3 regions of the Pantoea sp. E2023-21 genome follow, and region 1 is predicted to be linked to each of the others. Evidence: predicted binding sites of a transcription regulator. Region 1 holds the regulator's gene; each other region holds the start of a gene.
What was found. The regulator PurR, encoded in region 1, represses purine synthesis genes. The targets are predictions, from matches to a motif close to CANGCAAACGTTTGCNTG.

Region 1 (4,267 bases):
GAGACCAACAGGCTGGCGACAAAGCACAATCCTAACTGGAACAAGTTCTGTAATCCGGCCGCTTTGCCGGTGGCGTGCGGGAAGGGCGCTAATGCGCTGGCAACCACAATCGGATAGATCGCGCCATTGGCCAGCGCCATGCCGCAGAATGGCATGAGTAATACGAACAGCGGCGCTGAAGGCATTAAGGCGATAACAAACAGGCTCAGGATGCTCAGGCTATACAGCACCAGCAACCATGGCAACAGTTGTGCACCTTGATAACGATTTAACAGCGTGCGACAGCCAAAACCGCCAATTAAAAACGCAATAGTCTGCGGAATATAACTCAGGCCAATATCGCCCGGTGTCAGGCCAGCAGCGGCGAGAATGAAAGGTGATCCCGTCAGCCAGGCGAAGAAACTCGCCGAGCAAGCAGAATAGATCAAGACGTTACCGCTATAGACGCGCGTGCCCAGTAAGGTTAACCAGCCAGGTTGTGTACCACCGGCCACTTTTTCGCGCTTAGCCGACGTTAACTGCAGCGTACCGATCAGCAGTACCACCGCGACCAATGTCAGCGTGATAAAGATGCTGCGCCAGTGGAAGTGGCTGATAAGCCAGGCGCCAAGCAGTGGTGCCAGCGCAGGAGACAGCGCAACCAGCGGCATAATCGTTGCAAACACTTTATTCGCTTTGGCTTTTGGATAGTGATCTACCACCAACGCCTGCCAGCTCACGGCTGCAGCACACACGCCAATGGCCTGCACAAAGCGCAGCGCCAACATCAGGCGTACGTCGGTTACCCAAAGCATACCCAGGCAGCCGAGGGCGAAGATGGCTAAACCCGCCAGTAAAATCGGTTTACGTCCATAACGATCCGACAGCGGCCCCCAAAATACCTGTGCACAGGCAAAACCGCCGAGAAACAGACTTAAGCTGGCGCTGATAGTGCCGGGTGCGCTAGCAAAATCACGCTGCATATCGCCAAAGGCGGGTAAATACATATCCGTGGCAAGAAAGCCGAGCATGCTGAGCACGGCGAGATAAGGCATAAATGCTTTAGACGACAACATGTTGATTCTCTTTTGGGCAGGTTGAACGCCGGGAGTGTAAAAGGATGCAACGCGCTTTGTGAAACGCTAATATTTGCATGGAGCTGTTAAATTTTTTGAAGGCAAAAATATGTGGTCAGAATATGCGCTTGAAGTGGTGGATGCCGTGGCGCGCACCGGCAGTTTTAGCGCGGCCGCGCAGGAGCTGCATCGCGTGCCTTCTGCCGTCAGCTATACCGTGCGTCAGCTGGAAACCTGGTTGGCGGTACCGCTGTTTGAGCGCCAGCATCGCGAAGTGGTCATGACACCAGCCGGCGAGCACTTCGTTCGTGAAGGGCGATCTGTTATCAAAAAAATGCTGGCAACGCGTAGGCAGTGTCAACAACTGGCGAATGGCTGGCGCGGTGAATTGAGTATCGCGGTTGACTGCATTGTAAAACCGCAGCGCACGCGGCAATTAGTGAAGGACTTCTATCGTCATTTTCCCGATATGGAGTTGATTATCAGCTACGAAGTGTTTAACGGAGTGTGGGATGCATTAGCCGATGGCCGGGTAGATGTCGCGATTGGCGCCACGCAGGCAATTCCCGTCGGTGGACGTTTTGCGTTTCAGGATATGGGCGCGCTGAATTGGCGTTGTGTGGTCAGCCCGGATCATCCACTGGTTAACAGCACTGAACTGGATGATGAAACGTTGCGAGCGTGGCCATCTCTGGTGCTGGAAGATACGTCGCGTGCATTGCCGCGCCGTATGACCTGGACGCTAGATAATCAGCGGCGGCTGGTGGTGCCAGAATGGGAAACCGGGATGGCGTGTTTGTTGGCAGGATTGTGCGTTGGAATGGTGCCGGGCCATTTGGCGCGTCCGCTGCTGGACAGTCATAAATTGGTCGAACTGTCGCTGCCGCAAGCCTTTCCTGATAGTCCGTGCTGCGTCAGCTGGGCTGAACAACGCACGTCGCCGGCGCTTGAGTGGTTACTGGCTTATCTGGGGGATGCTGAAACGCTGAACCACGAATGGCTCAGCGAAGTGTCAGCTTAGCGGCGATAATCGCGGAATGGGCCGTACGCCACTGAACGACGTTCAATCAGCGTAGGCTGAACCTCGATGGTTTGTGGATCTTCACGTTTGCTGGTGATGCGATCCAACAGCATTTCCAGCGCTTTTTCACCCAGTTCGGCTTTAGGCTGGTGTACGGTGGTCAGCGCAGGCGTGAAATAGCGCGCGTTGCGCACGTTATCGTAACCAATCACCGAGATATCTTGCGGTACACGCAAACCCATCTCATCGGCGGCACAAATTGCGCCCATCGCCATAATATCGCCGCCGCAGAACACGGCGGTTGGGCGCTGTTTCTGGTTAAGAATCTGCTGCATTGCCTGATAACCGGATTCAGGTTCAAAGTCGCCCTGAACCACCCATTCTGGGCGCACTGTAATGCCTGCTTCGTTCATCGCCTGCAGAAATCCTGCGTGACGTCCGCCGCCGGTGTTGCGCTCCATCTGGCCAGGGATGGCACCAATATCGCGATGGCCACGTTCAATCAGATAACGCCCGGCGAGATAGCCGCCTTGAAACGCGTTGTCCTGCACCGTATCGGTAAAATCACCGCGCGAAGCACCCCAATCCATGACGACCATCGGGATATTGCGGTTCTCTTCCAACATTTGCAGTAAATCGTCCGGATATTCAGAACACATCACCAGCAAACCATCGACGCGCTTTTGCGCCATCATCGACAGATAGGCGCGCTGTTTTTGCAGATCGTTGTGCGCATTGCCGAGAATCAACGTATAGCCGCGTTCGAAACAACGATTCTCCACCGCTTCGATAATTTCAGCAAAATAGGGCGCTTCACTGGACGTTGCCAGCAGACCTAAGGTTTTGGTGTGATTCACTTTGAGACTACGCGCCACGGCACTTGGCGAGTAGTGTAATTGTTTGATCGCTTCCCATACGGCGTTACGCGTTTCTTCCGCAACGAAACGCGTTTTGTTGATGACATGCGAAACCGTGGTGGTTGAGACACCTGCGCGTTTTGCGACATCTTTAATTGTTGCCATGAAAATGGTACTCCTGGGCTTATCGCAACTCACTGATAAGTATATTGTTAAACGTTTGCGTCTGCTAACGCTTTTACAGCCCAAAAGGCGGGCAAAACGGGGTGTTATAGCAGACGAAATCACTTCATTATGCTGAAAATACAGCACGCGCAAAATCTGTTGCGCAACGAAAGGCGGCGATTCTAACAAGCCCGCGCGGATAACACGAGATTTTTGCCGATTGCTGTGCGAAAATCGCGTTAACCCCATTAATTGTGTGACTAAGGAGTTGTGATGAATACTGACCTGAAGCTGGCGCTAATGACCACTGTTGGCGCACTGTTGATGATTATCGCCTTCAGTTTTACCGCGATCATGCATTAACAAAAAAGCCGGAGCTGTGTGCAGCATCCGGCTTTTTTCTGTTTGTTGCGCAACAATTAGCGAATGGTTTTTGGCGTCATCATACGACGCGCGCCCACATAGTGTTTCTGCCAGTAATCCTCTCCCAAAGCGCTAATCTGAATATCTTTGCCGGTACGCGGCGACTGAATGAATTTGCCGTTGCCGAGATAAACGCCAACATGATCAGCGGTGCCGCGATTGTTAATGCGGAAGAACACCAGATCCCCTTTCTCCAGCATTTCACGTTTGATCGGGGAAGCATCACGCAAGTGATACATCTCATTGGCGGTGCGCGGAAATTTGAATTTCACCAGATCTTTATAGGCGTACCAGACCAATCCACTGCAGTCGAAACCGGTATGTGGCGAGGTGCCGCCCCATTGATAAGGTTTACCGAGTTGCCCCATTAATTTGGTCATCGCCGTTTCACGCGCTTTTTGATAACGCTGGCGGTGCGACTTACTCATTTTAATGCCGGTAAGCGCAACCGCTTCGTCATCAACCACCACTTCGGGAGATTTCTTCACCAGGCGTTGATGACCGTATTTCTTAGCGGTAAGTTTCAGCGGGGATTTTTTGCTGGTGGTTTTGTGCAGCGCGGTTTCTGTTTTGGTCTGTTTTTTTAGTTTGAATTTTTGGACAGCAGTCAGGCGCGATTTTTTTGTGGTGGTTTTCACCGGACGTCGTTTGCGGCGCTCGTCTTCACGTGCGCTCTTTTTCTCTGCTTTGAGCGAGCTGGCATTAACGGGTGCATGCGGAGATGCAGCAGCCACATTAAAGAACAG
Region 2 (4,267 bases), 1.2 Mb from region 1:
CCGGTTAATTCATCGCAATTTTCGGTTCGACCGCCGGGTAACCGGCGCCTAACTCGGCCTCGAGCGCCGACTGCTGCGCTAAACGCTTCTCCTGCTCCTGCAAATATCCCACCAGGCTTATCTGATACTTACGGATATTCTCCACGTAGTTATACGCTTCATGCCCGCGCGCGTAGCCGTAGGTGGTTTGCGTGTAATAGCGCTTCTGGCTCAGCATCGGCAAACGTAGCTTCACGTCGGCCCAGCTGTCCGGATTGCCGCCCTGTTTCGCCGTCAGCTTACGCACATCCAGCATGTGCGCGTAGCCCATGTTATAAGCCGCCAGCGCAAACCAGATACGTTCATCTTCAGGAATGCTCTCGGGCACTTTTTCCATCATGCGTTTGAGATATTCGCTGCCGCCACGAATGCTCTGTTCGGGATCGAGACGATCGTTGACGTCAAGGCTGTCGGCGGTATTACGCGTCAACATCATCATGCCGCGCACGCCAGTTGGCGAAGTGGCCTGCGGATTCCAGTGCGATTCCTGATATGAGATCGCCGCCAGCAAACGCCAATCCATGCTGGCCGAATATTTCTCAAACAGCGGTTTGATATCCGGCAGCGTGTTGTCAATGGCGCGCAGGAACGTGCGAGTATCAACGTAATCAAAGGTGCCAACGTGACCGAGATATTTCTCTTCCAGCCGCGCCATGGTGCCTTCTTCGCCCATCTGGCTATAGAAGTCGAGCATCGCCGCGTTTAGGCTGTCATCATCGTTACGTGGCAAGTACCAGGTAACCGGTTCTTCATCTGTCACATCAAACGCCACCGCCAGCTGCGGATGAATACGCTGCAGCAAGCCAATGGTGACCGAATCACCTACGGTGTAGTCGAGTTTGCCGTCGGCGACCGCTTCGAGCAGCGCTTTCTGGCCCTGATCGGTGGAGATTGCCCAGTCGAGATCGGGATAGCTGTCAGCTTTGGCGGAACGTAAAGTTGACAGATATGCCGAACCGGACTGCACAATCAGGCGGCCTTTAAGATCGCCGAGATTTTTCGGTCGGGGCTTATCAATGCGGTACACCAGCTGCTGCGACACCGAATAGTAGCTCGGGCCACTTTGGTAGTGCGCGAGGCGCTCGCTGTTGTAGATCAGACCGGCAGCCAGCAAATCCGCTTTACCGTCATCCAGGTCGTCAAACAGATCGCCGAGGTTAGGACGCACCTCAACCTCAAGTTTCACGCCAAGATAATCGGCGAAGCGCTTCGCCAGCTCGTAATCCATGCCGGCTGGTGCATTGTTAATGGTGTAGTAAGTCAGCGGAGAGTTAACGGTACTGATGCGCAGCACTCCGCGTGATTTGATCTGTGATAGCGCGTCTGTTCCGCTCCCGTACCACGGGATTGAAGGCCACAATGCTAGCGCAAGTAGCACGGTGATCAGACCGATAAACAGATAGTTTATTTTTAGGCGTTTCAAATAGTTGTCTCGTAATGGCTCACAGGCCTCTGTCTTTTAAAGGCAGTATTTATGTTGTTTTAACTCCCAGAGCGATGGGCATTTTGCGCAACAAAAAGGGGCAGGGCAACTTTTATAGCAAGAATTGTGCAAAATTCAGCCAAACGCCAGGTGCCAGAATTTATGCGCAAACGGTTTCGTAACCGGTGCTGTTTCTCTATAATACCGCCCGTTTTCCCCTGTTGCGCCCAATGAAGCGTCGCCCGGCACTTCAAAGACGAGAGATCTTTAATGATGGAAATTCTGCGTGGTTCGCCCGCTCTGTCGGCATTTCGTGTAAACAAACTGCTGACCCGCTTTCAGGACGCTCACCTTTCAGTGAGTGATATTTACGCCGAGTACGTCCATTTTGCCGATGTGAGCGCACCGCTCAGTGCGGATGAGCAAGCCCGCCTGCAACGTCTGCTTAAATACGGTCCTTCTCTCGCCGAACACGCGCCGCAAGGGCGTCTGTTGCTGGTAACGCCGCGTCCCGGCACCATTTCACCCTGGTCATCGAAAGCCACTGACATCGCCCACAACTGCGATCTGCCACAGGTTTTGCGCCTTGAGCGCGGCATGGCCTTTTATGTGCAAGCGCCCACGCTGACGGAAGCACAGTGGCAGCAACTGGCCAGCCTGCTGCATGATCGCATGATGGAAACTGTATTCACTGACCTCAGCGATGCGCAGCAGCTGTTTGCTCACCATCAGCCACAGCCGCTTTCAACTATCGACGTGCTGGGCGCAGGTCGCAGCGCGCTGGATCAGGCCAACACCACGCTGGGCCTGGCGCTGGCCGACGATGAGATCGATTATCTGCTCGACGCCTTTACCAAGCTGGGCCGCAATCCGAACGACATCGAGCTCTACATGTTTGCGCAAGCAAACTCCGAGCACTGCCGTCACAAGATCTTCAATGCCGACTGGATTATCGACGGCGAAAAGCAGCCGAAGTCGCTGTTTAAAATGATTAAAAACACCTTTGAACACAATCCTGAGCATGTGCTGTCTGCTTATAAAGACAACGCTGCGGTCATGGAAGGTTCCGAGGTTGGCCGCTTCTATGCCGATGCACAGAAGGGCGAATACGCATTCCATCAGGAAGAAGCGCACATCCTGATGAAAGTCGAAACCCATAACCACCCAACCGCCATTTCACCGTGGCCGGGTGCGGCGACCGGTTCCGGTGGCGAAATCCGTGATGAAGGTGCCACCGGACGTGGCGCGAAGCCCAAAGCCGGTCTGGTCGGATTCTCGGTATCGAACCTGCGTATTCCGGGCTTCGAACAGCCGTGGGAAGAGGATTTCGGCAAGCCGGATCGCATTGTTACTGCACTGGATATCATGACCGAAGGCCCGCTAGGCGGCGCGGCGTTCAACAATGAATTTGGTCGTCCGGCCCTGAACGGCTATTTCCGTACCTATGAAGAGCGCGTCAACAGTCACAATGGCGTGGAACTGCGCGGCTATCACAAGCCGATCATGCTGGCGGGCGGCATCGGTAACATCCGTGCCGATCACGTGCAGAAAGGCGAGATTGTCGTGGGCGCCAAGCTGATCGTGCTGGGCGGTCCGGCCATGAACATCGGTTTGGGCGGTGGCGCGGCATCGTCAATGGCTTCTGGCCAGTCAGATGCCGATCTCGATTTTGCATCTGTCCAGCGCGACAACCCCGAAATGGAACGTCGTTGCCAGGAAGTGATCGACCGCTGCTGGCAGCTGGGCGAAGCCAACCCGATTCTGTTCATCCACGATGTGGGCGCAGGCGGTCTTTCGAACGCCATGCCAGAACTGGTGAGCGACGGTAATCGTGGTGGTAATTTCAATCTGCGCGATATCCTCAGCGATGAACCAGGCATGAGCCCGCTGGAAGTCTGGTGTAACGAATCGCAGGAACGTTATGTGCTGGCAGTAGCGCCGGAGAAACTGGCGCTGTTTGATGAGCTGTGCCTGCGTGAACGCGCGCCGTATGCGGTGATTGGTGAAGCCACTGAAGAGCTGCACCTGAACCTCGCCGACAGCCACTTCGACAATAAGCCCATCGACATGCCGCTCGACGTGCTGCTGGGCAAAACGCCGAAGATGACGCGTGATGTTGCCAGTCAGCAAGCCAAAGGCGATGCGCTACAGCGCGATGGGATTACCGTTGCGGATGCAGTGAATCGTGTGCTGCACTTGCCGACCGTAGCGGAAAAAACCTTCCTGATTACTATTGGCGATCGCAGCGTAACCGGCATGGTCGCGCGCGATCAGATGGTGGGGCCGTGGCAGATTCCGGTGGCGAACTGCGCCGTCACCACCGCCAGCCTCGATAGCTATCACGGTGAAGCCTTCTCCCTCGGCGAACGTGCGCCAGTCGCCTTGCTCGACTTCGCGGCTTCAGGTCGTCTGGCAGTCGGTGAGGCGCTGACCAACATCGCAGCAACCTCAATTGGTTCGCTGCAACGCGTGAAGCTCTCCGCGAACTGGATGGCCGCTGCCGGTCACCCGGGCGAAGACGCCGGTTTGTACGCTGCCGTTAAAGCGGTCGGCGAAGAGTTGTGTCCCGCGTTGGGCATCACCATTCCAGTGGGCAAAGACTCCATGTCGATGAAAACCCGCTGGCAGCAAGGTACCGAGCAGCGCGAAATGACCTCGCCGCTGTCGCTGGTCATCACTGCATTTGCGCGTATTGAAGATGTGCGTCGCACGGTGACACCGCAGCTGCAAGCCGATCAAGATAACCTGCTGCTGCTGGTGGATCTGGGCAACGGTGCTAACACCTTGGGTGCAACCGCGCTGTCG
Region 3 (4,267 bases), 1.5 Mb from region 1:
GTAGCGCGTGAGCCTGGCGAACAGATCATGGCCGGCGCCACCAGCCTTGATCGCCTGGTAATGCTGAAAGTGGTTTCCCAGCCAGGCCAAAGTGCCATTGACCGTATTCTGCAGTTGATTGAGGAAGCCGAAACCCATCGTGCGCCGGTAGAGCGGTTTATCGATCGCTTTAGTCGCATTTACACGCCCGCCGTTATGCTGCTGGCGCTGCTGGTGATGGTATTGCCGCCGCTGCTGGGCTTTGGCGATTGGTTGCCGTGGATTTATAAAGGGCTAACGCTGCTGCTGATTGGTTGTCCATGCGCGCTGGTAATCTCCACGCCTGCCGCCATTACCTCCGGCCTGGCCGCTGCGGCGCGTCAGGGCGCACTCATTAAGGGCGGCGCGGCGCTAGAACGTCTCAGTCGCGTTAGCATGATGGCGTTCGACAAAACCGGCACGCTGACGGCCGGTAAGCCGCAGCTTACCCACATCCAGCCATTTAGCGCGATAGCAGAAAACGCGTTGCTGAGCATCGCTGCTGCCGTTGAGCAGGGTTCCACCCATCCGCTGGCGCAGGCGATTGTTAACGAAGCCGAGCGCCGTCAGCTCACGATTCCGTCAGCCTCGCAGCAGCAAACGCTGGCGGGCAGCGGCATTCGTGCCGAGATCGATAGCGTGACGTATCAATTGCTTACGCCGCGCGAAGCCCGCAACCTCGACGCCGCGCAGCAGCAGCACATCGCTGATCTCGAAGCACAAGGCCAAACTGTGGTGCTGCTGTTGCAGGCGCAACAGGTGCTCGGCGCGCTGGCGTTGCGGGATCAGCTGCGTACCGAAGCCGCTGGCGCGCTGGCTGAGTTGCAGAAGCTCGGGGTGAATAGCGTGATGCTAACCGGCGATAACCCACGCGCGGCCGCCGCCATTGCGGCTGAACTCAACATTGATTATCGCGCCGCTTTGCTGCCTGCCGATAAAGTTGAGGCGGTAAGGAAATTGGGTGAGCAGCAATCATTGGCGATGGTCGGCGACGGCATCAACGATGCGCCCGCCATGAAAGCGGCGACGATTGGTATTGCGATGGGTAGCGGCACCGATGTGGCGCTGGAAGCCGCGGATGTAGCATTAACGCAAAACCAGCTGGCGATTCTGCCACGCACTATTGTGCTGGCACGGCGCACGCGCGCCATCATTCGTCAGAACGTGGCGCTGGCGTTGGGATTAAAAGTGATTTTTCTGGTCACCACGCTACTCGGCTTCACTGGTTTGTGGTTGGCAGTATTAGCAGACTCCGGTGCCACCGCGCTGGTGACGGCCAACGCCCTGCGATTGCTGCGCCAGCGTTAAGCGCCTTTCTTAATCAAAAACTGGTACGGCAGGCTTTCGGTCTGCTGTGCCAGAAGCTGATGCTCCATGAAGCGGCAGAAACCGGGGATATCGCGCGTGGTGGCTGGATCGTCGGCGATGATCAGCAAGGTTTCACCGGTCTGCATGCTGCGCACGGTTTTACGCACCATCATTACCGGCTCCGGGCAGCGCAAGCCAAGGGCATCAAGCTGATGGTCAGGCGCAGAAAAGGGATCGCTCATGATTCTCTGTCAATAGTTGATGATGGGCGCTCATTCTAGCGCGCGAATTAGGCAACGCAAGGCGATAACGATTGCGTTAAAATTAACCATTGCATAAATTGCGCAACGCGTTAAGATGCCGCCGATTTTTTATTTACCATCGTGTTAACACACGAACCTGGGTTCCCTCACCCCATCACTAAAAAGGCTTATGATGATTGCTTTCTCTGCACGTCAGCGCATGCATGCGCTGTTTTGGCTATCGCTTTTCCATCTGCTGGTGATCACCTCCAGTAACTATCTGGTGCAGCTGCCGATTTCGATCTTCGGCTTTCACACCACATGGGGCGCGTTTAGCTTTCCGTTTATTTTCCTCGCCACCGATCTGACCGTGCGCATTTTTGGCGCGCCGCTCGCCCGTCGCATTATTCTGGCGGTGATGATTCCAGCGCTGGTGATCTCCTACATTGTTTCGTGCGTGTTTTATCAGGGCGCATGGCAAGGGTGGGCTTCTCTGGAAGAGGTGAATCTGTTTGTTGCGCGTATCGCCTGCGCCAGCTTTATGGCTTATGCGCTGGGTCAGATTCTCGACGTGCACGTTTTTAACCGTTTGCGCCGTTTATCACAGTGGTGGATTGCCCCGGCAGCAGCGATGTTCCTCGGCAATATCAGCGATACACTGGCCTTCTTCTTCATCGCCTTTTACAAGAGTCCAGACCCGTTTATGGCGGCGCATTGGGTCGAGATCGCTTTGGTGGATTACAGCTTCAAAGTGCTGATCTGCATGATCTTCTTCCTGCCAGCTTACGGCGTGTTACTGAATGCCATGCTGAAGCGATTAGCTGAGCGTTCCGCGCAGCAGCAGATCAATTTCGGCTAATTACACACATACCCTAAATAATTCAAGTTGCAGGAAGGCGGCAAGCGCTGGCCCGTAGGGAGAGAATCAGTAATGAGCCTCATAATCCCCAGGAGCTTACATAAGTAAGTGACTGGGGTGAATACACGCAGCCAACGCACTTGCAGCTTGAAGTATGACGGGTATACACGAAACGCTACGGCACGCTAAGATTTCCTGACACTCCGGCAGTTGCTTTTGACTGCCGATTCCGTTTTGATAACGCCTGACTGGAATCATGTAAAAGGGAAAAGAATGCGTAACGTAGTGAAATATGTGGGTATTGGCCTGTTGGTTATCGGTCTGGCGGCATGTGACCAGAAGAAAGATGATGCGGCAGCGAACAGCAACGGTGCGAGCGCCAGCCAGTCGGCCCAGACGGTCAATCTGATGGACGGCAAACTGAGCTTCTCACTGCCTGCTGGCATGTCTGACAAAAGCGGAAAACTCGGCTCTGAATCCACCAATATGCACGTTTACGCCGACGAAACCGGTCAGCGTGCGATTATTGTGATTGCGGGTGATCCCACTAATGAAGCGCTTGATGCGCTGGCACAGCGTCTGGAACAGCAGCAGCGCGGTCGCGATCCACAGCTGCAAGTGGTTTCAAACAAAGCGGTCACGTTGAAAGACCAGCCAGCACAGCAGCTGGACACGGTGATTTCTGCTAATAATCAGACGTCATGGTCTTCGGTGATTCTGGCGAAAGTGGACGGTAAGTTGCTGACGCTGCAAATTACCTTACCAGCGGATAACCAACAGCAAGCGCAGAGCGATGCTGATGGGATTATCAAAAGCATCACCCTGAAATAATCCTTAAAATCTGAACGTTTATCGGTCGCCATGAATGGCGACCCTACAAGGGTTCAGTGCAGTTTGGTAGGGTCGCCATTCATGGCGACCTGGTTCTGTAAGCCCCGCCTTACAACCTCACTGGCGAAATGTGCCAGATCTCATCCGCATATTCCTGAATGGTTCGATCCGACGAAAAATAGCCCATGTTGGCGATATTCAGCGCCGCGCTGCGCTGCCACTTATCCGGTTGTCGATAAAGCTTGTCCACCTTGTCCTGCGTATCCACATAGCTGCGATAATCCGCCAGTAGTTGGTAGTGATCGCCGAAGTTGACCAAGGCATCAAACAGATTGCGATAGCGCCCGGGCTCCTGCGGACTGAATAGCCCGCTGGCGATTTGCGTCAGCGCCTGATGCAGCTCAGGATCGTCCTCGTAATACTTACGTGGGTTGTAGCCATCGGTGCGCAGTTTCTCCACCTGCGGTGTGGTGTTACCAAAGATAAAGATATTCTCCTTGCCGACGTGCTCCAGCATCTCCACATTGGCGCCATCCAACGTGCCGATGGTTAACGCGCCATTCAGTGCAAACTTCATGTTACTGGTGCCCGATGCCTCAGTGCCGGCGGTAGAGATCTGCTCAGAGAGATCCGCCGCCGGAATAATGATCTGCGCCAGACTCACGCCATAGTTGGGAATGAACACCACCTTGAGCTTGTTTTTCACCTGAGGATCGTTATTGATCACATTGGCAACATCGTTGATCAAATGAATGATGTGCTTCGCCACGTAATACGCCGATGCGGCCTTGCCGGCGAAAATATTAACACGCGGCACCCATTCAGCGGTGGGATCGGCCTTAATACGGTTGTAGCGCGTAATCACGTGCAGCACGTTCAGCAGCTGACGTTTGTATTCGTGGATGCGTTTGATCTGCACGTCAAAAAGCGCATGCGGATCGAGCACGATATCCAAATTCTTCGCTACCCAATCCGCCAGACGTTTTTTGTTGGCAAACTTGGCATCGGC

Region 2: a site for PurR is predicted at 1,626-1,643, ahead of purL (phosphoribosylformylglycinamidine synthase). Genes of this name have one in related genera too.
Region 3: a site for PurR is predicted at 1,629-1,646, ahead of tusA (sulfurtransferase TusA). Genes of this name have one in related genera too.

The regions. Positions count from the first base shown of each region.
Region 1 covers NZ_CP195344.1:916,383-920,649, forward strand. The annotation lists gene punC (purine nucleoside transporter PunC) at 1-1,055, opposite strand, end outside; gene punR (DNA-binding transcriptional activator PunR) at 1,165-2,076, shown strand; gene purR (HTH-type transcriptional repressor PurR) at 2,073-3,098, opposite strand; gene ACRQ84_RS04420 (cytochrome bd-I oxidase subunit CydH) at 3,372-3,461, shown strand; gene ACRQ84_RS04425 (C40 family peptidase) at 3,518-4,267, opposite strand, start outside.
Region 2 covers NZ_CP195344.1:2,147,439-2,151,705, reverse strand. The annotation lists gene tadA (tRNA adenosine(34) deaminase TadA) at 1-8, shown strand, start outside; gene mltF (membrane-bound lytic murein transglycosylase MltF) at 5-1,462, opposite strand; gene purL (phosphoribosylformylglycinamidine synthase) at 1,733-4,267, shown strand, end outside.
Region 3 covers NZ_CP195344.1:3,559,485-3,563,751, reverse strand. The annotation lists gene ACRQ84_RS16675 (zinc/cadmium/mercury/lead-transporting ATPase) at 1-1,326, shown strand, start outside; gene tusA (sulfurtransferase TusA) at 1,323-1,568, opposite strand; gene ACRQ84_RS16665 (7-cyano-7-deazaguanine/7-aminomethyl-7-deazaguanine transporter) at 1,762-2,427, shown strand; gene ACRQ84_RS16660 (DcrB family lipoprotein) at 2,701-3,258, shown strand; gene glgP (glycogen phosphorylase) at 3,368-4,267, opposite strand, start outside.